Regions from separate parts of the Kribbella sp. NPDC049584 genome, predicted to be linked through region 2. Evidence: riboswitches for the same ligand, from Rfam matches in the RefSeq annotation. Region 2 holds a riboswitch; the other holds the start of a gene.
What was found. A riboswitch is a leader RNA that binds a small molecule or an ion and turns the genes downstream of it on or off. The one in region 2 is predicted to bind FMN.
Positions count from the first base shown of each region.

Region 1: linked by a shared signal. The riboswitch ahead of ribB (3,4-dihydroxy-2-butanone-4-phosphate synthase) and the one ahead of ribD (bifunctional diaminohydroxyphosphoribosylaminopyrimidine deaminase/5-amino-6-(5-phosphoribosylamino)uracil reductase RibD) in region 2 are both predicted to bind FMN.

Region 1 is NZ_JBFAPF010000012.1:218,789-233,318, forward strand. It holds gene AB0J62_RS33720 (carbohydrate ABC transporter permease) at 1-141, shown strand, start outside; gene AB0J62_RS33725 (sugar phosphate isomerase/epimerase family protein) at 150-1,145, shown strand; gene AB0J62_RS33730 (transketolase) at 1,142-2,020, shown strand; gene AB0J62_RS33735 (transketolase C-terminal domain-containing protein) at 2,139-3,107, shown strand; gene ribB (3,4-dihydroxy-2-butanone-4-phosphate synthase) at 3,091-3,705, opposite strand; FMN riboswitch at 3,796-3,929, opposite strand; gene AB0J62_RS33745 (DUF4038 domain-containing protein) at 3,973-5,463, shown strand; gene AB0J62_RS33750 (sugar-binding transcriptional regulator) at 5,494-6,468, shown strand; gene AB0J62_RS33755 (threonine/serine exporter family protein) at 6,469-7,815, shown strand; gene AB0J62_RS33760 (cyclic nucleotide-binding domain-containing protein) at 7,988-8,386, shown strand; gene AB0J62_RS33765 (adenylate/guanylate cyclase domain-containing protein) at 8,376-9,374, shown strand; gene AB0J62_RS33770 (GNAT family N-acetyltransferase) at 9,417-10,136, shown strand; gene AB0J62_RS33775 (hypothetical protein) at 10,133-11,383, opposite strand; gene AB0J62_RS33780 (PadR family transcriptional regulator) at 11,380-11,709, opposite strand; gene AB0J62_RS33785 (AraC family transcriptional regulator) at 11,837-12,763, shown strand; gene AB0J62_RS33790 (hypothetical protein) at 12,858-13,727, opposite strand; gene AB0J62_RS33795 (Xaa-Pro dipeptidyl-peptidase) at 13,882-14,530, opposite strand, start outside.
Region 2 is NZ_JBFAPF010000001.1:57,793-72,322, reverse strand. It holds gene AB0J62_RS00365 (MFS transporter) at 1-703, opposite strand, end outside; gene AB0J62_RS00360 (HAD-IIA family hydrolase) at 799-1,551, shown strand; gene AB0J62_RS00355 (polysaccharide deacetylase family protein) at 1,566-2,312, opposite strand; gene AB0J62_RS00350 (polysaccharide deacetylase family protein) at 2,428-2,988, opposite strand; gene AB0J62_RS00345 (DNA-binding protein) at 3,318-3,977, opposite strand; gene AB0J62_RS00340 (hypothetical protein) at 4,122-4,304, opposite strand; FMN riboswitch at 4,543-4,676, shown strand; gene ribD (bifunctional diaminohydroxyphosphoribosylaminopyrimidine deaminase/5-amino-6-(5-phosphoribosylamino)uracil reductase RibD) at 4,833-5,843, shown strand; gene AB0J62_RS00330 (riboflavin synthase) at 5,844-6,482, shown strand; gene pnuC (nicotinamide riboside transporter PnuC) at 6,479-7,153, shown strand; gene AB0J62_RS00320 (bifunctional 3,4-dihydroxy-2-butanone-4-phosphate synthase/GTP cyclohydrolase II) at 7,155-8,393, shown strand; gene ribH (6,7-dimethyl-8-ribityllumazine synthase) at 8,393-8,866, shown strand; gene AB0J62_RS00310 (hypothetical protein) at 9,549-10,508, opposite strand; gene AB0J62_RS00305 (transcriptional regulator) at 10,571-11,536, shown strand; gene AB0J62_RS00300 (MarR family transcriptional regulator) at 11,527-12,009, opposite strand; gene AB0J62_RS00295 (NAD(P)-binding oxidoreductase) at 12,074-12,712, shown strand; gene AB0J62_RS00290 (DUF1772 domain-containing protein) at 12,712-13,215, shown strand; gene AB0J62_RS00285 (P1 family peptidase) at 13,196-14,191, opposite strand; gene AB0J62_RS00280 (VOC family protein) at 14,300-14,530, opposite strand, start outside.

The DNA of each region.
Region 1 (14,530 bases), on a different contig from region 2:
AACTTCCAGGGCCAGTTCGCGAACAACAACACCGGGCTCGCCGCGGGCATCCTGATCGCGGTGGTCCCGATCCTCATCGCCTACACCCTGCTCCAGCGCTGGATCGTCGGCGGTCTGACCGCCGGCTCTCTCAAAGGATAGGAACACATATGACTGACATGCCGGTCTTCGGCGCGGGTATCTGGCACTTCGCCACCTACAAGGACCGCTACGCCACGGACGGGTACGGCGATCCCGTCACGCTGATCGAGCAGATCGACCGCGCCGGCGCCGTCGGCGACCTGTCCGTCGTCGACCTGAACTGGCCGTTCGCCGGGTACGACGGGACGCTCGACGAGGTGAAGGCCGCCCTGCAACGCAACAACCTCAAGGCGATCGCGATCACGCCGGAGATCTACACCCGCGACTTCGTCAAGGGCTCGTTCACGAACCCGGACCCCGGCGTTCGCAAGCAGGCGATGGAACTGTTGCACCAGGCAACCGAGCTGGCGAAGGAGCTCGGCTGCTCCTACGTGAAGTTGTGGCCGGGTCAGGACGGCTGGGACTACCCGTTCCAGGTCGACTACCACGACATCTGGAACCTTGCTCTCGACGGCCTGAAGGAGCTGGTGTCGGCCCACCCGGACATCAACTTCGTGATCGAGTACAAGCCGCGCGAGCCGCGGGTGAAGATCATCTTCCCGAACGTCGCCCGGACGCTGCTCGGGATCGAGAAGATCGGCCTGCCCAACCTGGGTATCCTGCTCGACTTCGGTCACTCGCTGTACGGGCAGGAGACGCCGGCCGACGCGGCGCAGCTCGCGATCGACTACAACCGGCTCTTCGCGATCGACGTCAACGACAACATGAAGGGCTGGGACGACGACATGGTCGTCGGCTCGGTACACCTGGTCGAGACGTTCGAGTTCTTCCACACGCTGCGGAAGAACAACTGGGAGGGAGTCTGGCAGCTGGACCAGTTCCCGTTCCGGGAGGACAGCGTCGAGGCCGCGAAGCAGGCGATCCGCTTTCTCAAGGCGGTCCACCATGCCCTCGACGTACTGGATGACGACGCTCTCGCCGCCGCGCAGGCCTCGCACGACGCGCTGGCCGCGCAGCGCCTTGTCCAGAAGGTCCTGCTGAGTTCGATGTCGGAGATCGCATGACTCTGACTGTCGAGCATGCGACCCTGCCGGTGCTCGGACGCCTGCCTGCTCACAGCAGCCGGACCGAGCAGATCGCGCACATCGCCGAGGCCGCGAAGCAGATCCGGATCCAGGACCTCAAACTGGTCCACTATGCCGGAGCCGGGCACATCGGTGGTGACTTCTCCGCGATCGACATCCTGGCCACGCTGTACGGCGCTGTGCTCGACATCTCGCCCGCGACCGTGAACGATCCCGAGCGGGACCGCTTCATCCTGAGCAAGGGACACGTTGCCGGCGCGCTCTACACCACGCTCGCGGCCTTCGGGTTCCTGCCGGTCGAGGAGCTCGCGACGTTCCTCAAGCCGTTGTCGGCACTCAACGGTCATCCGAACCGGACGAAGGTGGCCGGCGTCGAGGCGAACACCGGTCCGCTCGGGCACGGTCTGCCGATCGCCGTCGGGCATGCCCTGTCGGCCAAGCTCGACGTCTCGATGCGCCGTACGTATGTGCTCGTCGGGGACGGTGAGTTGCAGGAGGGTTCGAACTGGGAGGCGATGATGGCGGCCTCGCAGTACCAGTTGGACCGGCTGACCGTGATCGTCGACCGGAACCGGCTGCAGCAGGGCGCGACCACCAAGGAGACCAACGACCTCGACCCGCTGCCGGACAAGGCGGCCGCGTTCGGGTTCGCGGTGGTCGAGGTGAACGGGCACGATCACGGCGAACTGCTCGACGTGCTCTCCGCCGTACCGTTCCGGCCGGGCAAGCCGACGTTCGTCATCGCCCATACCCACAAAGGGCACCCGATCTCGTTCATGAGCAACAACGTCGCCTGGCATCACCGCGTCCCCGACGACGCCGAGTTCAAGCAGGCCTTCAAGGAGCTGGCATGACCGTGCTTTTGGCCGGGCCTTCGGCGCCGGCGTGGTCATGGGGCTGTGACTCCCGGCCTTCCCTCGTCGCTCCGGTCGCTTCGCTCCCTCCGCTCCTCAGTCCAGGCCGGGAGGCCCCATGACCCTCGTCCATTCTTCTTCAATCGCGGCGCAGCCGCGCTACGACTGCCGGGACGCGTACGTCGAGACGCTGGCCCAACTCGCCGAGGCCGATCATCGGATCGTTGGCGTGGTCAACGACTCGGTCGGCTCCAGCAAGCTGAACAGCTTCCGTAAGGCGTTCCCGGACCGGCTGATCAACGTCGGGATCGCCGAGCAGGACATGGTCGGCGTCGCATCCGGGCTGGCCAACGGCGGCCGGATCCCGTTCGTCTCGGCGGCGTCCTGCTTCCTCACGGCGCGCGCCCTGGAGCAGATCAAGGCCGACGTCGCGTACTCGCACACCAACGTGAAGCTCTGCGGTATGAGCCCAGGCGTCGCGTACGGCGAACTCGGCCCGACGCACCACTCCGTCGAGGACATCGCCTGGTTGCGGGCGATCGACGGGATCCGGATCATCGTGCCCGCCGACCCGATCGAGACAGCGGCAGCGCTGCGATGGGCGGCGGCCTCGGAGGGGCCGGTGTTCATCAGAGTCAGCCGGATGAGCGTGCCGAAGGTGTATCCGGAGGACTACGAGTTCCAGCTCGGCAAGGCGATCACGGTTCGCGAAGGCAATGACGTCACGGTGATCAGCAACGGCACGGTCCTGTGGCGCGCGCTCGCCGCGGCGGAGCGGCTCGCCGAGGAAGGGATCTCGGCCCGAGTGCTCTCGATGCCGACGGTGAAGCCGTTGGACACCGACGCCGTGGTCGCGGCCGCGCGGGAGACGGCCGGCATCGTGACCGCCGAGGAGGCCGTCTCCGGTGGCGGGCTCGGCGGGGCGGTCGCGGAGACCGTCGTACAGCATCATCCGGCGCGGGTGTCGATCCTCGGGTTCCCCGAATTCGCGCCCACGGGGTCGGCCGGTTACCTGCTGGACCGGTACGGCCTGTCTCCCGAGGGCATCGCCGACGCCGCCCGCAAGCTCGTCACGACAAGTAGCTGACGAGATCCGCGATCGAGATCATCGCGAAGTCATGAGCGTCGGCGAACGTGCGCAGGTCCGTGCCGGTCATCAGCGTTCCGTCGTCGTTCATGAGTTCGCCGATCACGCCCACCGGCGACAGGCCGGCCAGCCGGACCAGCTCGACGGTGGCCTCGGTGTGACCGGGGCGCTGGCGGACTCCGCCGTCGACCGCGCGCAACGGAAGGATGTGACCGGGCCGGATCAGGTCCGCGGGCTGCGCCGTGGGGTCGGCCAGCACGCGGACGGTCCGCGCCCGGTCGGCCGCGGAGATGCCGGTGCCGACACCCGTCGCCGCGTCCACGGAGATCGTGTACGCCGTGCGCAGGCTGTCCTGGTTGTTCGGGACCATCAGCGGCAGCTCGAGGCGGTCCAGCAGCTCCGGCGCCGCGGGGGCGCAGACGTATCCGCTGGTGTGGCGCACGAGCAGCGCCATCAGTTCGGGGGTGGCGAGGCTCGCGGCGAAGGTCAGGTCGCCTTCGTTCTCGCGGTCCTCGTCGTCGACGACCACGACCGGCCGTCCGGCGGCGATCTCGGCGATGGCGCGTTCGACGGTGTCGAGGCTGGTGATGGTGTTCACGGTCGGTGTCCTCTCGGCAGTGCTCTGGACAGCACTCCGGGGCAACGACAAACCTCACGCTCCTGTTTTCGCGCAGGAAACGTGAAGCTGCCACGTGCGTCTTCCCATCCGGACTTTCACCGTCGGTCCCGGAGTTCCACCAGGTCAACCGCTTCTTCTCGCGAAGTCACGGGTCGCGGACTGTCACCGCCGGCTCGGAATTTCACCGACCCCAGAGCACGTGTCTTTCATGATCAGCTTAACGGCAACGAGCATCCCGGGAGTGTCATGTCCATCTCATCCGTCTGCCGCGAGATCGAACTCCGGCTGACCGGCGAGGACGCCGACTCGTACGGCGCCGAGGTCTGGGTTGACTTCGAGCACGAGTCCGGCCGCCGCCTCCGGCGGCCGGCGTTCTGGGACGGCGGGCACACCTGGCGGGTCCGCTTCGCCCCGCCGGAGGCGGGTCGCTGGCGCTGGAAGAGCGGCGAGTTCGAGGTGCGCCCTGCGGGCGCGGACGAGCTCAACCCGTTCTACCGGCATGGGTTCTGGCGGATGTCTCCCGGCGGCCGCAGTCTGGTCCACGCCGACGGGACTCCCGCGATCCTGGTCGCCGACACAGCCTGGGCCCTACCCTGGCGCGCTACCCCCGAGCAGGTCCGCGAGTACGCCGCTGACCGGCAGGCGAAGGGCTTCAACGCGGTCCTGCTGATGACGGTGCAACCGGACATGCACGCGGTCGGTCCCCGCGACCGCGCCCAGGACGAAGGCTTCGACGTCGGCTTCGAGGACCTGCCCGACGGCCATCTCAACCAGCTGAACGCCGAGTACTTCCAATACCTGGACGTGTTGCTGGACATCCTGGTCGAGCACGGCCTGGTCCCGGTGCTACAGCCCGTATTCCAGGGCTTCGGCTGGAAGGGTCTCGACGTGGCGGGCACCGTCGTACCGCCGGAGGAGTATGCGCGGTATTGCCGCTATCTGGTCGCGCGGTACGGCGCTCGACCGGCGATCTACCTGGTCGGCGGCGACGGCTCAGGTGACGAGCCGCAGACCGCGGCGGGTGGGGCCGAGGTGCACGCTGTCGACTGCTACGGGCAGCCGACCGGTATCCACTACCGCCCGCACATCCGCGCGAACGCCCACCAGGACGCCGACTGGCTCGACTTCCAGTGGTGCCAGACCGGTCACACCGGCGAGCATGTCCCCGAACGAGTCGCGGACATGTGGCGCAACGAGCCGATCAAAGCAGTCGCGAACGGCGAACCGACGTACGAACACACAGGCCGGACAGGCGTCGGCGAGGGCTGGTGGCAGGGCCACGAGGCGTGGAGCAACCTGTGCGCGGGCGGGACGATGGGTGTCGTCTACGGCGCGGGCAGCCTGTGGCAGTGGCGCCTGCATCCCGAGGAGCCGGGGCACTCCGAGTTCTTCCTGGCGCCGGGCGCGGGCTGGCGCGAGGCGGTCGGCTTCGAGGGTTCGACGTACGTCGGGATGCTCGGGAAGATCCTGGCGGGCCTGCCGACCACCGACATGGTGCCGGACTGGACCCGTGTCATCACCGGGCGTGCCCTCAGCGGCGCGGACGGGATGCTGATCGTCTACCACGAGAACGGCGGCCCGGTGATGGTGTTCGACGACACGGTCCCGCTCGCGTACACGATCGTCGATCCGCGCGACGGCTCGATCGTCGCCTCCGGCAAGCGGGACACCTCGAACGCCCCGATCCCCGACCCCGGAGGATCACCGCGGGTCTACCTCTGTCTGCCTGACCTATAGTCCGTATTCCTGACGTTTCGAGGGGGTCGAGTGAACGCGAACCGCGCAGTACGCCAGCCGGGGCTGGACGAGCTGCGGTTGCTCGCGAAGGTTGCGCGGATGTACCACGAGAAGGGCATCCGCCAGCCGCAGATCGCCGCCGAGCTCAACCTGTCGCAGGCGCGGGTGTCCCGGATGCTCAAGCAGGCCGTCGATGTCGGCATCGTGCACACCGTGGTGACCATGCCGAGCGGCGTGCACAGCGATCTCGAGGACGAGCTGCAGGGCCGGTACGGGCTGCGGGACGCGGTCGTCGTCGACACGCTCGGCGTTGGGGACGATGTCCTGCCGGCGCTCGGTTCGGGCGCGGCGGCGTACCTGGACATGACACTGACCGGCGGCCACGTGGTCGGGATCTCGTCCTGGAGCGAGACGCTGATCAGCGCCGTCGACCGGATGCCGCGCAAGAGCGTGCCGGTGGTGGACAAGGTCGTCCAGATCGTCGGCGGTCTGGGCGATGCCGCGGTGCAGATGCAGGCCACCCGGCTGACCGCGCGGTTCGCCGAGCTGACCGGCGGGATGCCGGTCTACCTGCCGGCGCCCGGTCTGGTCGGGACGCCCGCTGTACGCCGGGCGATGATGAACGACGTGTCGGTTCGGGACGTTCTGGGCACGTGGGGACAGCTCACCGACGCCCTGGTCGGGATCGGCAGTCTCGAGCCCTCGCCGCTGCTGCAGCGCAGCGGGAACGCTGTCGCGGAGGCCGACCAGGACGAGCTGCGCCGGCTCGGTGCCGTCGGCGACGTGTGTTTCCGGTTCTTCGACGAAGAGGGAAATCTTGTGCGTTCGACGTTCGACCAGCGTGTCATCGGAGTGACCGCGAAGGAGCTGCTGGCGGTGCCGCGGCGGATCGGGGTCGCCGGCGGTGAACGCAAGTACTCCGCGATCCGGGCCGCGATGCTCGGTGGCTGGGTCAACATCCTGATCACCGACCTCGCGATGGCCCATCGGCTCCTCGAGCAGTAGATGCAGCCTGACGAGCAGCGGGAGGTCTACGCGACCATCGACCTGGCCTTGCGGGTCGGTGAGGTGCTGCTGTCCAGCGGCGCTGGTACGGCGGACGCGACCGCGACGATCCTCGGCGTCACCGCGGCCGGGGGACTGCGCGGCTGCGAGGTCGACATCACGTTCACGTCGATGGCGGTCTCGTACCAGGCCGCGCCCGACGTCGCGCCCGAGACGCACATCCGGCTGGTCCGGTACCGCTCGCAGGACTTCTCCCGGCTCACCGACGTCGACCAGCTGGTACGACGGTTCGCTCGCGGCGACCTCACCCGCGAGGAGGCGTCGCGCGAGCTGGCCCGCCTGACGTCGGCAGGTCCGCCGTACCCGCGGTGGAGCGCCGTACTCGCGTGGGGCGTGATGGCCGGCGGCGCGACGCTGCTGCTCGGCGGCGGCTGGCTGATCACGTTGGTGGCGGTGCTCACCGCGATCGTGATCGACGTCAGCAACCGCTGGTTCAACCGGCAGCGGCTGCCGGCGTTCTACCAACAGGTCGCGGGCGCCTTCGTCGCGACCGCGGTTGCCTTGCTCCTGTACGCCGTCCACGCGCCGGTCAAACCGTCCCTGGTCGTTGCCGCAGGCATCATTATGTTGCTGGCCGGGATCGCGCTCACCGGCGCCGTCCAGGACGCGATCACCGGGTACTACGTGACCGCCGCGGCCCGAAGTCTCGAAGCGATGCTGCTCACCGGCGGAATCATCGCGGGGGTGTCGCTCGGGCTCGCACTGGGACTCAAGCTCGGGCTGCACGTCGGCATCGAGGCGGAGACCATCCAGCTCGGGAATCTTCCGATCATGGTCTTCTCCGGCGCGGTGATGGCGGTCGCGTTCGCCTACGCGTCGTACGCACCTCTCCGCGCGTTGCTGCCGGTCGCCGTCATGGGCGCGCTGGGCTCGCTGGTCTTCACGCTGATGACGCGGGCGTCGTTCGGTCCGGCTTGGTCGACGGCCGCGGCGGCGTGTGTCGTCGGGCTGGGCAGCTACTCCGTCGGGCGTCGCGTCGGTGTACCGCCTTTGGTCGTGGTCGTTGCCGGCTCGATTCCGCTGTTGCCGGGACTCACGATCTACAAGGGTCTCTACGAGCTGATGGGCCTCGGCAACCTGATCGGCATCGTCAGCCTCGGCACCGCGGTCGCCATCGGCGTCGCCCTGGCCTCCGGCTTGATCCTCGGCGAGTACCTCGCCCAGCCGATCCGCCGCGAGGCCCGCCGCCTCGAAGACCGCCTCGCAGGCCCCCGCCTGGTAGGCCCACGCCGCCCGGTCCGCCGCCGAACAGCCCGACCAGGCCGCCGACGCCGCACCAGCAGCTAGATAACTCGTCAGTCACGCTTGTCGGGCGTGTTTCGGATCATAGGGTGACCACGGCGTCTACGAGCCGTTAGAGTTACCGACTGGAAACATCGGCGGATCGCCGGGTCGACCGGCGGGCGCCGTGCCAGACGGGGCCAGACGGGGCCAGACGGGGCCGACGAGGAGGAGCGACGTGGCACTGGGTAGGACGTCCCCACGGGATCTCCCGCTGTTCGCGGATCTGTCCGGGAAGGACATCAGGGACATCTTCCGGGCCGGTGAGGAAGTTTCGGTGCCGGCCGGCTGGTCGCTGATCCTGGAGCAGACGCCGCCCGACGCGGCGTACCTGATCCTGAGCGGTACGGCGTCGGTCCGGGAGAGGGGCCAGGAGATCGCCACGCTCGGCCCGGGCGATATCGCCGGCGAGGTCGCGGTCCGGAAGAACACGTTGCGGACGGCAACCGTCACGGCGAAGTCGCGGCTGCAGCTGCTGCACTTCACCCGGGAGAAGTTCGACGATCTGACCCGCCGGCTGCCGGCGTTCCGCGACGCCATCGACGCCACCATCGCCGAGCGCCGCGGTGGCCACTGATCCTGGGGCCACTGACCCTGGGGCGCCGGATCTGGCCGCGTTGGCTCAGGACTTCGAGCGGACGCTGCTGGGCGGGGAGCGGAAGTTCACCCGGGTGCAGGTGTCGGAGCGGGCCGGGATCTCGATCCAGCGCGCCGAGCGGATGTGGCACGCGCTCGGGTTCGCAACCGTCCCGGACGACGAGGTGGCCTTCACCGACGACGATGTCGAGGCGTTGCGGCTGGTAGCGGCGCTCGAGGACGACAAGTTCATCGAGCCCGAGATGGAGTCCTCGCTCGCCCGGAAGCTCGGGCAGACGCAGTCGCGGCTGGCGTCTTGGCAGTCCGCGATGTTCCTGGACTTCCTCGCTAGCTCCAAGCTGTCGGCAGACGAGGCGATCGAGGTCGCGGGACTGCTGCTGCCGGCGATGGAGCGGTTGCAGACCTATGTCTGGCGCCGGCATCTGGCCGCGGCCGCTGGGCGGGCGGTGGCCGGGTCCGACGAGCTGGCGCGCGGTGTGCGCGCGGTCGGGTTCGCGGACATCGTCAGCTACACCCGGTTGACCCGCCGGCTGACCGAGGCAGAGCTCGGAGAACTGATCGAGCGGTTCGAGGGTACGGCCGCGGACGTCGTCGCGCTGAACGGCGGGCGGGTGATCAAGTCGATAGGTGACGAGGTGCTGTTCGTCGCCGACACCGCCGCCCAGGGCGCCGCGGTCGCGCTCGCGCTGCAGGACGCCGTGAACGCCGACGAGGAACTGCCCGAGCTGCGGATCGGCCTCGCCTACGGCACGATCCTGATCCGCCTCGGCGATGTGTACGGCGAGGTCGTCAACCTGGCCGCCCGCCTCACCACGGAGTGCAAACCCGGGCGCGTCCTCGCCGACCGCGAACTGGCCGCCGCTCTGGACGGCCACTCTGCGTACAACCTCCACCGCCTCCGACGGCTCTCGGTCCGCGGCTACCGCCACCTGGTCCCGTACGCCGTCCAGCGGGCGGACGAGCGGTAGCGGGTCGTTTACGCGTCAACGGCATGACATACGGTTTGGTATGTGCAGGAGATCAGGACGCCGGCTGACCTGTCGCTGGTGAGCGGGGGCGACCCGATCGTCGAGTGGGCCGCGCAGGGGTTCGGCAACGGCGTACGGGTGTGGGCTGCTGGAGACGCCGTGGCGGTGGCCTCGCCCGATGTGTCCAAGCACGACCGGCTTGCGGTGATCGGGGCGGCGGACGACGCGGCGCCGTTGGTGCGCGACGTACTGCGTGAGGTCGGTCCGTCGTACCGTCCGTTCGGGGACGAGGCGCTCGTGCGCGAGCTGGCGGAACGTGTGCCGGAGTTGACCTTCTCGGCGTCGTTCGGGTGGATGGACGCGTCCGAGGTACCTGACCTGACCACAACGGCTGCTTGGCTGGATGGCGATGTGGGCGTGGAAGAGCTGCTCAGCGAGGCGTCGCCCAAGTCGTACGCGTGGCCCGGGCGTTCCGGCGTACGGCGGTGGGCTGCTCTGACCGGGGATCGTGGTGAGCTGCTGAGCATCGCGGCCGATGCGTGGAGTGCGCCGGGGGTCGGATTCCTGGCCGGGGTCGCGACGCATCCTGTTGCTCGGGGCAAGGGGTTGTCTCGGCAGGTGTGCGGGTTCGTGACGGCCGAGCTGGTCAAGCGGCACGGGCGGGTCGCGTTGATGGTGGACGGCGATAACGCGGCCGCGATCGCGGTCTATCGGCGACTCGGCTACACGTACCGCCGAGTCGCCGCTGCCGGGATCCGCTAGCGCGTCGGCTGCACCGTGAGGGTGGGACCGGCGGGCTTGCTTGGCTTCACAGTCGGCGTGTTAGTTGGCGTCTTGGTCGGCGCCGGGGTTGGTGTCGGCGTCGGACCTGCGGTCGGCGGTGGAGTCGTGCGGGTGGCCGGCGCCGGCGGCGGGACGAACGGCGCCCTGGTGGTGTCCTTGCAGTTGTCCGGACCGGTGTCGCCGTTCTCGTCCGCGACGACGACGGCCTGCGGGAACAGGTTGCTGGTCGTGTCGCGGGACTGCGTGCCGTAGTTCGTCGCGCAGTCCTGCTGCTCCAGGCTGATCGGGTTCCCGTCCTGGTCGTACAGCCGGACCGAGACTTGCTTGCCCTGGGCATCGAATGGGTAGATGTTCGTGACCGAGTTCCCGTTCAGCATCAGCCCGTTCGGCGGCGGGCTGTAGTGCGAGGAGCTGCCCCGGTAGTCGTTGTAGTTGTTGAGGAACCCGAACGACGCCCCGACGTACGCCGCCGCCAGGAACGACGGCACTACGATCGCCGCGACGACGTTGAGCGGGACGACGTACCACAGCCAGCGCCGGTCTTGCTGTGTCTTCCGCCCGATCCAGATCGACACCGCCGCGCCCGCAATCGCCCCGACCACCGTCACCGACGCGGCGCCGAACAGCGCGAAGAACCCGCCCGCGCCGATGATGCCGCGGACGACCCACCAGACCGGCTGGCCGATCGTGACGAGTTCATGCCGGATATTCGGCGGGATCTGGTCGATCCACCCGCGGATGGCCGCGGCGCCGCGCGCCCCATGTCGGGTGTCCAGCACGATCCGCGGGTCGTGGCCGCGCAATGCCTGGACGCCGAGGAACGCCGCGGCGAAGAGGATCCCGAGCCCGAGCAGCCCGAAGAACGGGGTCTCGTCCCGCGACCACGCGAAGATGCTGACGGCAACGAAGAAGGGTCCGGCGGTCCCGGAGATCAGCCCCCAGCGAAGGGCCTTCCAGCCGGCGGCTAGGTCGTCCTGGCTGACGGGCGCGGTCCGCGGGGGATAGCCGGCCGCGGTCCGCAGCTCATCGGCGTACTGCGCCGGCGTGCCGAGGCGCTGCTGCAGGTCCGCGAGCGTCGGCTCCGTGCCGAACTCCGCCGCCACCTCGGTCAGGTGACCGCTGACATCCTGAAGCACGTCCTCCAGCTCGCCGGGCGGCAGATCGTTGAGCTGAGCCCGCACCTGGGCCAGGTAGAGCGCGACCGCTCCGGTCAGGGTGCTGTTCACGCGGCCTCCTTCTCCAGCAGCAGCACCGACATCGTGTCGGCGAAGTGGTTCCAGGTCTTGGTGGACTGCGCCAGCAGGTCGCGGCCGGTCTTGTTCAGCCCGTAGTACTTGCGGTGCGGGCCTTCCTCGCTCGGCTGCACGTACGACGTCAGCGCGCCGGCCGCGAACAGCCTGCGCAGCGTCCCGTACACGGACGCGTCCGCCACGTCCTCCAGTCCGGCCGCGCGCAGGCGGCGCAGTACGTCGTACCCGTAGCCGTCGGCGTCGCGCAGTACGGCGAGCACCGCGAGGTCCAGGACGCCCTTGAGTAGCTGGCTCGTATCCATCAGGTCTCCTCCAGCAGGTGTTCCGCGCAGAACAGTACTACACACTGCGGAGTACTGCGGTAACCAGTCTGCTGGTTCCGCAATTTCGATCAAGTCCGCGGCGACGGTTGGGGGCACAGTGGTGGGCATGGCGGATGTGTTCGAGGAGTTCGTGGCGGTGGTGGCCTCCGGCATGGCCGAGCCCTGCGAGTCGGTGCACGGCGCCGGGCTCGCGGGGCGCGTACACCTGTCGCGGTTCCACTTCGACCGGGTGATCGGTGCGGTGGCCGGCGAGTCGCCGTTCGCGTTCCGGCGGCGCGTGCTGCTGGAGCGGGCGGCGTACCGGCTGCTGACCGAGCCGGTCGCCGTACTCGAGGTTGCGGTCGAGGCCGGGTACGGGTCGCACGAGGCGTTCACCCGGGCGTTCGCCAGAGCTTATGGGATGTCGCCGCGGGACTGGCGACGGGAAGCGTCGCGGGTGTTCTTCCTGACGGCGCCGAGTGGAGTGCATTTCCAGCCGCCGGCCGGGCTACGGCTGCCGGCCCGTCGAAAGGTGAGAGGGATGGACGTACTGGTCAGAATGGTCGAGCATCACGTCTGGTTGACCGGCGAGATGATCGAACGCGGCGCCCGCCTGGACGCCGCCGTACTGGACCGCCCGATCGAGTTGTCCGTCGAAGGCATCGACGACGACATCTCGATCCGGTACCTGCTGGACCGCCTGGTCTGGCAGGAGGAGATGTGGCTCGCGTCCGTCGAGGACCGCCCGTTCCAGGTCCCCGAATGCGGTCGCGACGTCACCACCCCGATCTCCGAACTCCGCGTCCGCCACGCCGAGGCCGGCTCGCGTTTCGTTGCCCTGGTCAACCAGCTGAACGAGGACGGTCGCTTCGACGAGAGCTTCGTCGACACCACCTGCGAACCACCGCGTGTCTTCACCTACGGCGGCATGGTCGCCCACGTCCTGACCTTCGCAGCCCACCGCCGCTCGCTCCTGATCGGCGCGTTCTACACGGCCGGCATCCAGGACCTCAACTTCGGCGACCCAATGCACTTCGTAGCCGAAGGCAACTAACCCGGCGAGTCGTGGGATTTGGCTAAAATCGTCAGCCGATTTCCACGACTCGGCAACTGGGACAGGAGCCAAGCGCCACGACTCGGCGGAGCGATCAGGCGGCGATTCGGGGGTGGCGGCGGGTGTGGAGGTCCTCGGCGATGCGGGCGATGACAGTGCCGGGGGTGTGCAGGAGGTCGTACGCCGTGATCACGCGGACCAGCCAGCCTTCGCGTTCGAGGTTCTCGCGACGGCGGATGTCCTGACGCCACTGGCGAGCGTCCTTGTGGTGGTGCTTGCCGTCGTACTCGATCGCGATCTGGAGATCCGGCTCCGGGTAGGTCAGGTCGGGTGTTGCCAGCCAGCCGCCGGCCGAGTCGCAGATGACGTGACCGATGCGGGGCTCGGGGAGTCCGGCGAGGATGAGGAGGAGTCGGAGCCGGGACTCCATCGGCGAGTCCACTCCGCTCCGGACCAGTGCGGCTGCCTTCCGGGCGAGCCGGATGCCCCGAACGCCGATGGTCGCCGACGTGACCTCGACCAAGTGCTCCGGCTCCGCGGCGGTACGACGTACCAGCGCATCTCCTGCGGAGACCAGCTCGGTCAGATCGCAGGACGCCGCGAGGTCGAGGAAGGTGCGAGCGGGCGGGGTCAGTTGCAGCCCGTCTCGCAGCTCGCCTTCGAGACGTTGTACTTCGTGAACGCGCAAGCCGCTCACCCGCGGGAGGGCCCGATGCGGATCGCGCTGCACGGTCACGTGTACGACGTCGTCGGGGCGAGCATTGGCGGTCCACAAGCTCAACGCGGTGTCATGGCTCACGACCGCACCGGGCGTGAGCAGCAACGCGGCCTCAGCCTGCAACCGGGGCGTGACCGCAACCGGCGCAGCGACGTACACAGATCCCAGCACGCGCCGGTAGCGCACTCCGCGCAGCACACCCCGGGACATACCCGCGGCTCGCGCGTCCGCCGCCGTGAACAACACCCGGCCATTCTCCAGCTTTCCCCAGCCGGGTGACGTCGTCTATCCACAGCCCCACCGAGTCGTGGCGAATGGCTCCGACCCCTACCGCGAGTCGTGGATCGAGGCAGATTCTTCGAGCCGAGATCCACGACTCGGCGAACAGCCTCGGATCCGACTAGTTCTTCGGGTCGTGGAGGTTGGGGCGTTGGGTGGGGGTGGTGATGTCGACGTCGATGGGGTGGAGCTGGGTGGGGGCGGTGATCTTGCCTGAGGTCACCGGGACGTTGAGTTTGCTGGTGCTCAGGTCGATGTCGATGGTGGCCCCGGTGTCGTTGGGGGTGGTCCACTCGGTGTCGGAGAGCGTGACGGCCAGGCCGAGGACGCGGCCCTTGGGGATGATCTGGTCCTGGGCGCGGAGCGGGACGTTGACCGTTGTCCACTTGCCGGGCGTCAGCGGCGTCGGGTTCGAGAGTGACTTGCTGTGGGCGGCGTCGATCCAGCCGCGGCTGACGATGCCGTGATCGCTCTGGGTGGTGAGCTTGTCGACGGTGAAGTAGCAGCTGTCGTCGAAGTCGGTGCTCGAACCCTCGCAGGTGCTCTCGTCAGTGGTACGGATCCCGGAGTACCGCTCGGCGTCGCCGTACTCGATCAGGCGGGCGGTGATCGGGGTCGTCGCGGAGTCGGACTTCACCCGGAGCGTGACCGACGGAGTACCGCTGATCCGCATCGGGGCGGTCAGCGGTGCGGACAGGAACATCTGCCGGCCCGCGATCACCTCGGTCGGATCCGCGACGATGTCGTCCTCGGTCAGGTCGGGATCGTCG
Region 2 (14,530 bases):
CGATCCCCAGCGAGATCCCGTTGAACGAGGTCACCCAGAGGCCGAACGCGAGGATCAACGGCAACCTGTGCCGATGCCAGAGCAACTGCCGCGCAGTCACCTTGGTGTGGTGATCGTGCGGGACCGGCTTGGGTTGTCGAAGCGCATACCACCAGATGAAGACCGCTGACATGGCCGCCGCGAGGAGCACGCCGAGTCGTGGACTGGCCACGCTCACAGCAGTCGCGCCGAGCATCGGCCCGACCATGAACAGCAACTCCTGCGCCGTCGCATCCACGGAGTACGCCGTCCGCAGCGCCGGGCCTTGCACGACCCGAGGCCAGGCCGCCCGCAACGTCTGCATCACCGGCGGCACCAGCGCACCCGCGACCACCGCCAACGCAGGCAGCAATCGATGCAACCCGGCCGGCAACAAGGCGATCGCGAGCAGCGCGACACTCCACGCGATCCCGGTCACCAACAACACGCCCCGAGGCCCGCGCCGATCCGCGGCCCGCGACCAGACCGGCCCGGCGACCGCCGTGCCGATCGAGTACGCCCCAGCCACCACACCGGCCCAGCGGAACGAGCCACTGGCGTCCTTAGCGAGGAAGGCGATCGGCACCATCGTCGCGAGCATCGGCAGCCGCGCGAGCAGCGAAGCCACCAGCAGCGACACCACGCCGTGTGCTCGCCACAACTCTCGGTACCCGGACAACTCCATGCCCGCATTCTTGCCGCCTCCACCGACAGTTTCCGTCCGGCCACTACGATGAGCCGGTGAGCGAGCACAAACCGGTCGAGAGCTGGCTGACGGACATGGACGGCGTGCTGGTGCACGAGGAGCGCGCGATCCCCGGAGCCGGTGAGTTCATCGCCGCGCTGCAGACGTCCGGGAAGAAGTTCCTCGTCCTCACCAACAACTCGATCTTCACGCCGCGCGACCTCCATGCCCGCCTGCTTGCCGCGGGCATCGACATCCCGGAGACGGCGATCTGGACCAGCGCGCTCGCCACCGCCCAGTTCCTGGACGACCAGCGTCCGGGCGGCACGGCGTACGTGATCGGCGAGGCGGGCCTGACGACCGCGCTGCACGAGATCGGGTACGTGCTGACCGACCGCGACCCCGACTACGTCGTCCTCGGCGAGACCCGGACGTACTCGTTCGAAGCCATCACCAAGGCGATCCGGCTGATCACCGGCGGCGCGCGATTCCTCGCGACCAACCCGGACCCGACCGGCCCGTCGCAGGAGGGCCCGCTGCCCGCGACCGGCTCCGTGGCCGCGCTGATCACCCGGGCGACCGGTGTCGAGCCGTACTTCGTCGGCAAGCCGAACCCGCTGATGATGCGCAGCGCGCTGAACCGGATCGAGGCGCACTCCGAAACCAGCGTCATGATCGGCGACAGAATGGACACCGACATCATCAGCGGTCTCGAGGCGGGCCTGCGCAGCGTGCTCGTGCTGTCCGGTTCGACCGGCGAGCACGAGGTCGAGCGGTTCCCGTACCGCCCGACCCGCATCGTCGAGTCGATCGCCGACGTCGTACCGCTGGTGAGCGCCCTGGCCTAGGGCCCTGAGTCGGGCTAGCAGGTCAGGGTGCGGAAGCCGTACCCCTGCGCCTTGAGGGTCTTGAGGATGATCGGCAGCGCGGCGATGGTCTGACTGCGGTTACCGCCGCCGTCGTGCATCAGGATCACCGAGCCGCTGCGGACGTTCTTGATCACCCGCTGGACGATGGCCGTCGTGCCTGGCTTGGTCCAGTCGCGCGAGTCGACAGTCCACACGACGAGATCCTTGCCCAGCGCCTTTGCCCGTTGCTGGACGGCCGCGTTCACCGCGCCGTACGGCGGTCGGAGGCAGCCCGGCGTACTTCCGATCTGTGCGCGGATCGCCTGGTCCGTCGACATGATCTGCTGCCGGAATGCGGTCGCGCTCAGTTTCCGCAGATCAGCGTGTGTCCAGGTGTGGTTCTCCACGCTGTGGCCGGCGGCGTGGACGAGCTTGGTCAACTCGGGATGCTTCTGGACGTTCTGCCCGACCTCGAAGAACGTCGCCTTCGCGTCGTACTTCGCGAGGATCTCGAGCACCTTCGGGGTGTACTCGACGTCGGGGCCGTCGTCGAACGTCAGGACGACGTACTTGGTAGGTAGCGGAGTCGTGGTCGGCGTGGCCCTGGCGGCGGCCGGCGCCGCGGCAGGCGGTTCGGGCGTGGCTGGTTTGGCGGGTGACTTCGCGGCCGCGACCACGACCGTGCCGATCACCGCGCTCACCAGCATCATCATCGCCAGACCGATCATTCGGTTCCCGGCGCGCGTCAAGCGGACATCCATGCGTCCCCCAGGGCGGTGGGTGGCTCACTCCTCCCGTCCACCCTGGGCAGGATCCCGCCGAAAGCCAGCGCCCACGCCGCTGCCGCGTCAACGAGTAACGAATAGCGGACGCCTGTCAGTGACACCACAACGGGTAGAAGAGGTATCCCCGCGCTTTGAGCACCTTCAGGATCTTCGGGAGCGCGGCGACGGTCTGACTCCGATTGCCGCCGCCGTCGTGCATCAGGACCACGGATCCGCTCCGCACTTTCGTCAGGACCCGACGCACGATCATCGACGTACCGGGTCGGCTCCAATCGGCCGGGTCGACGGTCCACAGCGTGAGTTTCTTGCCGAGCATCGCAGCTCGTTGCGCGACCACCCGGTTCGTCGCGCCGTACGGCGGTCGCAGGCACCGCGGGGTGTAACCGGTCTGTGCCCGGAGGTAACGGTCGGTCGTGCGGACCTGATATTTGAACGTGGCCCAGTTGACCTTGGTGAGGTTCGGGTGCGACCAGGAGTGGTTCTGCACGCTGTGGCCGAGCTGGTCGGCCCGCCGGGTGACGGCCGGGTACCGCTTGACGTTCTGGCCGAGCTCGAAGAACGTCGCCCGCACGTGGTAGGCCTGAAGGATCTTCAGGATCTGCGCGGTATATAGCGCGCGCTCGGTCCGTCGTCGAAGGTCAGATAGACCCACTTCGGCTTCGCTACCTGCGTGGCCGGCTGCCTTGTCGCTGTGACTTGTGCGGCCGCGGTCGCGGCGGGTGGTGGCTCGGTGCTCACCGTCAGGCCCAGCATCGCTGTCAGCCCGACGGTGAGCGCCGTCGAGATCATCAACCGAGGATCTCTCACCATAACCATCCCCCAGCCATGGTCGACCCGGCTGCCGGGCCCGTCTCCATAGTGGCCCTCGGCAACCATTTGCGCCAGGGCCGGCCTTTTACAGCACCTGTGACGTCGCGCCGTGGCGAGTCCGCGTCTGTGAACACCTGCTCCGGTACGCCGGACTCGACCACCACCACCTGCTCAGCCGTGGTGTTGTTCGTAGTGGGCCACGGCGTCCGCGGTCCTGCCGGTGCCGTAGGCCAGGAGTAACTCGGCCAGGGCCGGCGACTCCGGAGCTATGGCGGCGGCTGCTCGCTGGACCTCGTCGGTCGACGCGACCTCGCGCAGTAGGTCCTGGATCGCTCGCACGATGGTCCGGGCCGGGACGGCGCCGTCGTTGGGTGGCATCGCGGCCGCGGTGGGCCAGGCGGATTGCGTGCCGGACGCAACATTCGCGCCGGCGACACCTGGCGGCTGAGCTCCGAGCCCTGGCGGTGTCGCGTACGGCGGTGTGCCGCCTTGAGCCGGCAACTGCGTGGTCGGTCCGGAGGTGGTGAGCGCGCCGTTCGTCGCCCGGATCCGGTCCACCGCGTCCGGAATGTCAAACTCCTGGATCTCATGCGTGATCACCAGGTCGGCAAGCTCTGAGGCGGCGCGCAGCCGTGACATCACCGCCGGGTTGCCGATCTTGACCCGCTGGGCGCTCACCAACTGGGACAGCATCGGCGCTGACAGCCCGATCACCTGCGCGAGCCCGCCTTGAGTCAGCCCGAGCGGAGCCAACACGCGCCGCACAGTCTCCCCGAGCGGCTCGCCATACAGCTCGATCTGCTGCTGCATGTTGTGCGCCGTCTGGTCCATCGATCTGCCCCTTCCACCGGCCATATCGCATCGCGATTGCAAACATCTTCACACTCGCGAACGGCATTGCCCAGCCCGAATCGCCTTGATATTTGCAATCGCAAACGGATCGGGTTTGCGGCAGTGAACTGCACCAACCCTCGCCTACGCCAGCACCCGAACTGGACCCCAGCCGGCCCGGGACGCCCACCACTCGCCGCCCGCACCCAGCACTCCGAGCTGGGCCTCCGCCGGCTCGCTCGCCCACCAACCGTCCGACACCCAGCGCCCCGGCCGGGACGTCCCCGAGCCCGGCAACCCGCCGACCGTCGCCGCCACCCACTCCAAGGCGGGGAGCCAGCGAGCGGCGTCACTGACGGGCGGCGGTCGGTCGCGGCGCCGGTGGTGGGTGGAGCTCCTGCCTCCTCGCCCGCTCCCGCAACTGCCGGTGCGCCGGCTCCCGTGAGCGTCCTGGTGCTTGGCCGGCGGATCGGGCCGGGCCGGCGGTACAAGCAGGACCACGATGTGACCTGGGTCGTGGTGTGGGTTGTGGGGAGGGGCATACTTGAACCACGAGTGAACCCACTCGCGTGCTCCGGGGTCGGTGTAATTCCGAGCCGGCGGTGATAGTCCGCGACCCGGCTGCTGCAGTTCGGCAGTTGGTTGACCTGGTGGAATTCCGGGACCGACGGTGAAAGTCCGGATGGGAGGCGCACGCGGTCGGCGGGTGTGCTCTGACGTCCGGTCGGGACGTGCGCGAGTTTGGCGGCGCACGGCGAAGCCCGGGTGGCGGAGCGTGGTCGCCGGTCGTCACGAGACCCCGGTAGCGCGTCCGTGACGACGAGGGACCGAAGAGCAGTGAGCAACGCTTCGCCGATGGATGTCGCGTGGATGCGGCGTGCGGTCGAACTGGCCGCGAAAGGTGTCGGCAGCACCCATCCGAACCCGGTGGTCGGCTGTGTCGTCACCGGCCCCGACGGACATCCCGTCGGCGAGGGCTTCCACGCCGTTGCCGGCGGCCCGCATGCCGAGGTCGAGGCGCTCCGAATGGCTGGAGCGCGAGCCCGTGGCGGTACGGCGTACGTCACGCTCGAGCCCTGCAACCACACCGGCCGGACCGGCCCCTGCGCGGACGCCCTGATCGAGGCCGGGATCGCGCGCGTCGTGTACGCCGTACCGGACCCGAACCGTACTGCGGCCGGCGGCGCCGACAAGCTGGCAAGCAAGAGCATCCAGGTCGTCGAAGGCGTACTGCGGGACGAGGCCGAGGCGGTCAACTACGTCTGGCTGCACAGCGTCCGGACGGGTCGCCCGTTCGTTACGTGGAAGTTCGCGACCACGCTCGACGGACGCTCCGCGGCCCCGGACCGGACGAGCAAGTGGATCACCGGCCCGATCGCGCGCGCCGACGTACACCGGCATCGGGCCGAGTGTGACGCGATTGCCGTCGGCACCCAGACCGTGCTGGACGACGACCCCGAACTCACGGTCCGCGACGAGAACGACGTACCGGCGGCGCGGCAACCGCTGCGTGTCGTTGTCGGCGACCGCGAGATCCCGCCGACCGCGCGGGTCCGCAACGACCGCGCGGAAACGTTGCTGCTGCCGACGCATGATCCCGCCGAGGTACTCCGGCAGCTTGACGACCGGCAGATCCGGCACCTGTGGCTCGAGGGCGGCCCGACGCTGGCCGCCGCCTTCGTGCGCGCCGGTCTGGTCGACCAGATCATCGCGTACGTCGCTCCGGCCGTGCTCGGTTCCGGGTTCGCCGCGGTCGGCGATCTCGGCGCGGAATCGATCGACCACCTTCGGCGGTTCAAGCTAGCGGACGTCAGCCGACTGGGTGACGACGTCCGGCTGACCCTGGTTCCTCTGGGAGGAAAGTAGATGTTCACCGGCATCATCGAAGAACTCGGCACGGTCGAGTCCCTGGACCTGCTCGACGGCGGCGACCGGGGCGGTGGGGTGGGGAAGGAATTCAACTCAGCCAGGCTGACGATCCGCGGGCCGAAGGTGACCGAGGACGCCGGCCACGGCGACTCGATCGCGGTCAACGGCTGTTGCCTGACGGTGGTCGAGTACGGCGACGGTGTGTTCACCGCGGACGTGATGCGCGAGACGTTGCAGCGCACCAGCCTCGGCGGCCTCGAGAAGGGCTCGTCGGTCAACCTGGAGCGTGCCGTCACCGCACACGCGCGGCTGGGCGGCCACATCGTCCAGGGTCATGTCGACGGCACCGGCACCATCGCGAGCCGCACGCCGGGGGAGCACTGGGAGGACGTCCGGATCGCGACGACGCCGCAGATCCTCAAGTACATCGCCGAGAAGGGTTCGATCGCGGTCGACGGGGTCTCGCTGACCGTGACCGATGTCGACGACGCGTCCGGGACGTTCGGGATCAGCCTGATCCCGACCACGCTCGAGCTGACCGTTCTCGGGCGGAACAAGGTCGGCGACACGGTCAACCTCGAGGTCGACGTGATCGCGAAGTACGTCGAGAGACTAATTGCTGGAGGCAACAAGTGAACCCGATCGACTGGCTGTTGCACTCCCAGGTGACGATCGCCGGCTCGCCGGTGCTCGTCCGGGAGATCGTCGGCAACGTGTTCGGTCTGGCCAGCGCGCTGTTCGGCATGCGCCGGCTGGTCGCGGCGTGGCCGGTCGGCATCGTCGGCAATGTGCTGCTGTTCACGGTCTTCGTCGGCGGGATCTTCGACACCCCGCAGGACAAGGATCTCTGGGGGCAAGCAGGCCGGCAGGTGTTCTTCGCGCTGATCAGTCTGTACGGGTGGTACCGCTGGTACCAGACCCGTCACCAGGGTGCCGCGAAGGGCGTGCAGCCGCGCTGGGCGACCACGCGCGAGCGGGTCGAGCTGCTCGGGCTCGCGATCGTGCTGTACGCGATCTCGTACTTCGTACTGCGTGAGCTCGGCTCGTGGGGCCCGCAGTGGGACGCGTGGATCCTGACCGGTTCGATCCTGGCGACGTACGGGATGGCCCGCGGGTTCGTCGAGTTCTGGCTGATCTGGGTCGCGGTCGACGTGGTCGGCGTACCGCTGCTGGTGCAGGCGAAGTTCTACCCGTCGGCAACGATGTACGTGGTGTACGGACTGTTCTGCGTGATCGGGTTCGCGTCGTGGTGGAAGATCCAGAACCGGGAGCGGGTAGCTCCGCCGGAACCAGTGGTGGTGGGCTGAGATGGGTAACGTCTTGAAACTCGACACGATCGAGCATGCGATCGACGAGATCCGCGCCGGGCGACCGGTGATCGTGGTCGACGACGAGGATCGCGAGAACGAGGGCGACCTGATCTTCGCCGCGTCCAAGGCGACGCCGGAGTTGCTGGCGTTCCTGATCCGCTACAGCTCCGGCGTGGTGTGCGTGCCGATGGAGGGCTCGGAGCTCGATCGGCTCGGGATCCCGTTGATGACGCCGCACAACCGCGAGCGGATGCGGACGGCGTACACGATCTCGGTCGACGCGCGGGACGGGATCAGCACCGGCATCTCGGCAGCTGACCGGGCCCGGACGATCCGGGTACTGACGGATTCGGCCTCGGAGTCGTACGACCTGGTCCAGCCGGGGCATGTGTTCCCGTTGCGCGGCCGGGAGGGCGGCGTACTCGTGCGGCCCGGTCACACCGAGGCGTCGATCGACCTGGCGCGGCTGGCTGGGCTGACGCCGGCTGCGGTCATCTCGGAGATGGTGAACGACGACGGGACGATGAAGCGCGGCGCGGAACTGCGGGCGTTCGCCGACGAGCACGGGCTGGTGCTGGTCTCGATCGACGACCTGATCCGGTACCGGCGTCGTACGGAGTCTCAGATCCAGCGGGTGGCGACGACCACGCTGCCCACGCAGTACGGCGATTTCGTTGCCCACGGCTACCGGAACACGGTGGACGGGTCGGAGCAGCTGGCGTTGGTGCGCGGCCCGATCGGTGATGGTCCGACTCTGGTGCGGCTGCACTCGGAGTGTCTGACCGGGGACGTCTTCGGGTCGCTGCGGTGTGACTGCGGGCCGCAGTTGGACGAGGCGATGCGACAGGTCGCTGCCGAGGGCGGTGTGGTGGTGTACCTGCGCGGTCATGAGGGGCGCGGGATCGGGCTCCTGCACAAGCTGCAGGCGTACGAACTGCAGGACGCCGGCCGGGACACGGTCGACGCGAACCTGGACCTCGGGCTGCCCGCGGATGCTCGCGATTACGGCACCGGGGCGCAGATCCTGGCTGATCTGGGCGTGACCTCCGTTCGGCTGCTCACCAACAATCCCGACAAGCTCGCGGGGGTCCAGGGCTACGGCATCGACGTGGTCGAGCGTCGCGGCATCTCGATCGACCCGACCGAGCACAACCTGCGGTACCTGCGAACCAAGCGCGACCGGATGGGGCATCACCTGCCGGGCGGCGTACTCACGGAAGAGAACGGAGCCGGCTGATGTCGGGCAGTGGAGCACCAACCATCGAAGCCCCGCGGGTAGACGGCGCCCGCGTCGCCATCGTCGCGGCCCAGTGGCACCCGAAGGTCACCGACGGTCTGTTGGCCGGGGCAGTGCGGGCATTGGAGGACTCCGGGGTGAGTGACTACACGGTCATCCGCGTGCCCGGTTCCTTCGAACTTCCTGTGGCTTCGTTGCATGCGGCAAAGTCCGGGTACGACGCAGTGGTCGCGCTCGGCGTAGTGATTCGCGGCGACACCCCCCACTTCGAGTACGTCTGCCAGGCAGCCACCGAGGGCCTCATGCAGGTCGGCGTCACCACCGGCGTCCCCGTCGGCTTCGGCGTCCTCACCTGCGACAACGACCCCCAGGCACTCGACCGAGCCGGGCTACCCGACAGCCGAGAAGACAAGGGCTACGAGGCAACCCAAGCCGCCCTGTCGACTCTCGCCGCCGTCAGGCAGCTGGGATAAGCCCCCACGCGCGGGCCGGCGCCCGCGGGTGACTGCTTGGTCGGCGCCCGTGGGTGAGTGGGGGGTGGTGATCGGAGAGAGGTGGTTCGACCCACGCGTGCTACGCAGTTGCTTTGTCGTCGCTGCGCTCCTCCGACGCAACGGCTACGCCCGCTCCCACCCGCCCCCCCGGCTTATCGCCGGTAGATCTGCCAGCTGCCGCTGGCGGTGACAGCAGCGCATACGGCAGGCGGGCCACGTGATCGCCACCTGCCAATCACCCACGCGCCGCGTCGCCGTCCCATCGACAGCAGCGTCGGGAAGTCACTCGCCCGTGGCTACGACGTCCCTCATCCGTCCACGTGCACCCGGACCAGCCTGGACTCCCAGACCAGCTCGTCAGCCGATCCACCTCGACCGCAGGCACTCGCCGCCACGTGGCAGTCACCCGCGAGCGCCAGCGAGCGACCTGCGGGCGGCAGCCCGCAACTCCCGGCGCTAAGCCGGCACTCCCCGGCGGCAGCCGGGCGCACCCGGCGGTAGCCGGGCACCCCCGGCGCTAAGCCGGAAAGGATGCACCGGCGGTAGCCGGGGGCTGGGCGGGGTGCGTGCGGAGCGGGTGCGGTGAGGAGCGGAGCGACGAAGGTAGCGCCCGCGTAGCACGCGGGGGGTGCACTTCACCCGCAGTACGCCGGGGCTTTCCTCACACGATCCGCGTGTGGTTCATATGCCAGTTAGGGATCCAGGTCTGACCGCCGTCGGTGGAGAACGACTGTTCCCACGACGCCTTGTCGACGCCTCGGGTCCACAGGAAGCGGACGTCTATCGCTTGGCCGTTCCACTCGTCGGGGCCTTCGAAGGTGCCGGTGTCGCCCTTGAAGGAGCCGATGACGGGGGTTTCGAGGTGGCCGCGTTGGCTGTTGATCCAGTGGATTGCCCAGGTGCGTGACGTGGGGTCATAGAGACGGAACGTCGCACCTCGGAAGCCTTCGGTGGGATACCAGCCCTCGTCGACGCTGATTGCGCCGTCGAAGTACGTCGTAGCTTCGAGTTCGGCGTCGAACTCGTGCCATTCGAACGGTTCGCCGAGCACCGGGCGGCGGCGGAGGTTGTGGAACGACCAGCGGCCGACCAGGAAGTCGAAGTCGTCGGTGAGCTTCGGTACGTCGAGCGCGGGCGGGGGATCGGCGCGCCGGGTGAAGTCCATGATCCAGTTGGTTTCCCAGGTCTTGCCGCCATCGCTGGAGTATGCCTGCTCCCAGTGCGCCGTCTTCTCGGTGATGTCCGACCATTCGTAGCTGCACAGGATCGGGAACCCGTCGAGCGAGTCCTCACCGACGAGCCGGCACGACGTACCGTCCTCCGACCAGCCGCCGTGCACGGGCGGGTAGAGCTTCATCGTCCGGCTGTCGACCCACCAGATGCTCCATTGACGCGCCTCCGAGTCGAACACGCGCAGCGACAACCCGTACGACCCCTTCGTCGGGAAGCGCATCTCGTCGATGCTGATCTGTCCGTCGAAGTACGTGCGGGCGGTCGTGGTCCCGTCGTACTCGAGCCACTCGTCGCAGTCGGCGAAGGCCTGTTTCAGCGTGCGGTGGTGGACGTCGAAGTACCCGTTGAGGAAGTCGAAGTCGCCGGTGACCTTGTCCCATGTCGTCATGCCCCAAGCTTCCAGGGCATACCTGACAGTCCATGGCAGTGTTCGCGGCTAACCTGAACAGCATGCGTTCGAGCCGGCTGTTGTCGATCCTGCTGTTGCTGCAGACGCGCCGGCAGCTGACGGCGCGTGAGCTCGCCGATGAGCTCGAGGTGTCGCTGCGGACGATCTACCGCGACGTCGAGGCGCTCGCGGCGGCCGGGGTTCCGGTGTACGCCGATCAGGGGCGCGCCGGCGGTTATCGACTCGTCGACGGGTACCGCACCAAGCTGACCGGACTGACCGAGCAGGAAGCGGCCGCGCTCTTCCTGGTGGGTATGCCGGGCGCGGCCGCGGCGCTGGGGCTCACCGCCGAGACCAGTGCGGCCGAGCTCAAACTGCTCGCCGCCCTGGCACCTGATCAACGCGACCGCGCCGGCCGGCTCAAGAACCGCTTCTACCTCGACCTGCCCGCCTGGTATCAGGACGCCGAGGATTCACCGCATCTCTCCGGCGTCGCCGACGCCGTGCTCCACGATCGCCGCGTCAAGGTCCTGTACCGCCGCTGGGAAGAACCCCGCGAGGTCGAGCGCCTCCTCGAGCCGCACGGCCTCGTCCTGAAGAACGGCAGTTGGTACGTCGTTGCCGCGACGTCTCGGGGCCTCCGGACGTACCGGGTCTCCAACATCCTCGAGCTGACGTCGACCGAGGACAGCTTCGAGCGGGACCCGGACTTCAATCTGACCCAGTTCTGGCAGGACCACCTCCAAGGGTTCGACCGCGTCCGGTACACCGATGAGGCCGTCGTGCGCGTCTCCGCGCGACTGGCCGCAAGGATGTACGACGTCTCGTTCCCGAGCCTGGTCAAGGCGGTGGCGGCCGCCGAACCGGAGCCCGACGGAAGCGTCGTGGTGACGATCCCGATCGAGTCGGTCGCAAACGCGGCAGCCTCGCTGAGCCGGTTCGGCGCCGCGGTTGAGGTGCTCGAGCCGGCGGAGCTGCGAGCCGAACTCGCCGACCTCGGACGTGCGCTCCACGACCTCTACTCCTGAGCCAGCTCTCCGTTGGCCCGCTGACCGGCCTCGGTGCTGCGACGCAGGAAATCCGCGATCAGTGCGAGTTCCTGCTCGTTGTACTCCGCCAGTACGTCGTCCATCGCGCCGATCATCGGCTGGTACAGCCGGAACACCTCCATCCCGCGATCCGGCAGCACGCGGATCGTGACGCTGCGGCGGTCCGCCCGCGCGCGGTCCCGGGCGATCCAGCCGGCCTTCTCGAGCCGGTCGAGGATGCCGGTCAGCGTGGCCGGATGCAGGCCTGCCTGCCGGGCCAGCGCACTCGGCGTCAGCGGTCCGCTGCGGGCGAGCACGTCGAGGCAGTCCAGGTCGACGTCCTTCAGCGCCAGCTTGCCGCCGACCTGGTGGTTGAGCAGGGCGAGCTGGATCCGCAGGTCGCGGAGCGCGGCCTTGATCTCGTTGCCGGTACGCCGGTGGTGGCGTGCGTCACTCGGTTCTGTCTGTTCCATATATTATGATTCCCGTACTATATGAGTTACAGATCAGATTCACGATAGCGCAAGGAGACGCGCGATGAGGATCACGGTGTTCGGTGCGACGGGTGCGATCGGCGGGCACGTCGTACGGCAGGCGCTCGATGCGGGTCACAAGGTGACCGCGGTGGTGCGGAAGTCGTCGGCGTTCGAGGTGGAGCATCCGTCCCTCGAGGTGGTCCGGGTGGCGGGCCTGGACGCCGCCGAGCCGCTGCGCGAGGCGCTCGACGGGAGTGGGGCAGTCGTGTCCGGAGTGGGCGCCCGCGGACGCAAGGACGGGCCGGTCGCGTCGAACAGCACACGGTCGATCCTGACGGCCATGGAGGCCTCCGGAGTACGGCGGTTCGTCGCGATCAGCGCTGCGCCGCTGGGACCGGTGCCCGATGACGAGAGCTTTCTGAATCGCCGGGTGGTGTACCCGATGATCAACGCGTTCGCGGCCGACGTGTACGCCGACCTGCGGCTGATGGAGGCGGCGATCATGAACAGTGCGACGGACTGGACGATCGTGCGCCCGCCGAAACTCACCAACAAGCCGCTCACCGGTCACTACCGCACGGTCGTCGGCGGCACAGTGACCAGGGGGTACTCCGTCTCGCGGGCCGACGTCGCGCATCTGATGCTTGCGGTGCTCGACGACCCGGCGACGATCGACCAGCCGGTCGGAGTGTCGTACTGATGACGCGGTTCGTGCGGTCAGCGAGCTTGCTGTTCAGCGGCGTGTTCGCTGGATTTCTCGTGTGCGTGCTGGTGCTCGAGAATTCGTTGCGCGGGTTCGATGCGGCGGTCTACACGCAGACGCGGTTGGTGGAGCTGGACTCGCTGGACAAGTTGGCCTCGGCAACGTTGATCCCGGCAATGATCACCACCGTGCTGCTGGCGATCCGGGCTCGGGGCAACGATCGGCGGGTCGTGCTGGTGGCGGTCGCGTTGCTGGTGATCGTGTTCGCGACGACGTTCGCGATCAACCTGCCGATCAACTCCGACCAGTCCGCGTGGTCGGTGCAGAGCCCGCCGTCCGACTGGGCGAGCGTCCGCGATCGATGGCAGGTCGCGCACGCGATCCGCACAGTCGCCGCCGTGCTCGCCTTCGGGCTGCTGATCGTGGCAAGTCAGGTCACCGCGACTGTGCAAGGTCGCGCGCGACGCATCTCGCAGCTGACTATGTCAGGTCGCGGATGAGCTCGTGGGGTACGGCGTGGGCGGTGCGGTCGCGATGACCTGTGGTGGTTCGGGCCATCGTGAGGGAGTTGAGGAGCGCTTCCTCGACTGATTCTGTGACGGCCTGGAACGGTCCGCGGAGGTCGCCGTCGGCGTAACCCGGCGTGCGGTTGGTGGTGAAGGCGATCGCGTAGTCGCCGCTCCCGGGCGCGAAGTCCGAGCCGACCCGCCCCATCGCGAACACCGCCCGCCGTGCAAGCCGCCCCAACTGTCGGGCGTCAAGCGGCAGATCGGTCGCAACCACGATCATGCAGCTGTTCCCGTCCGCGTCGATGGGCGTTGCGGGGATCGGATGACCGAGCACAGTCAGCAGGCCGGAGAAGTTCGCCTGAACCAGAACTCCAACCGTGTTCCCGGCAGTGGCGTCAGCCGGAGCGAGGGTTCGTGACGCGGTGCCTATGCCGGCTTTGAAACCCAGGGCAGTGGTGCCCGTGCCGGCGCCGACGCAGCCTTCGAGGGGGAGGGATGACGAGGCCGAGTCCAGAGCGGCGTGGACATGCTCGGGACTGATAGGGCGGCGGCGGATGTCCGAGAGGTAGCCGTCGTTGGTTTCGCCGACGATCGGGTTCAAGCTCGTGGCGCGAGGGTTGCGGTCGAGGAGCCAGGTGATCAGGGCGTCGGCGACGCGGAACGTGCTCAGCGTGCCGGTGAGGAGGATAGGCGTCTCGATGACGCCGAGCTCGTCGACCTGGGTCGTGCCGACGAGCTTGCCGTACCCGTTGCCAACAGCAACAGCTGCCGGAAGAGTCTCGGCGTACCCGTCGGGGACGATCGCGGTGACACCGGTGTTCAGGCCCTCGCCGGTGAGCGTGGTCTGTCCGACACGGACCCCGGGGACGTCAGTGATCGCGTTGAGCGGACCGGTGGGCAGGGTGCCGACGATGACGCCGAGCTCGCGGACTCTCCGGGGATTCTGCACCCGGCTATCGTCAGCCACAGGCCCGAGCACCTCGCCGGCCGGGTCCGGATCTCTCGGCGACGCGAGCGGGTTCTGTCCGAGCAGTACGACTGGTAAGTGGACGCGCACCCGGCGCCGCGGAGCAGATCAGCCGCGGTCGGTGGGTCCTAGCGGAGACCTGTCGCCGACGAACCACAGGTGGCCGAACGGGTCCAGGAACGCGCCCTGCCGATGCGTCCCCCACGGAACATCGTGATTGCGGACCGGGTCGAAGCTCCCGTCGGCCCCCGCCTCGACGGCGCGCTGGACGAAACCGTCCGGATCGTCCACGAACATCTCGACCCGCACCGTCGGAGCGCCGGTCTCCGCAGGCGTCTT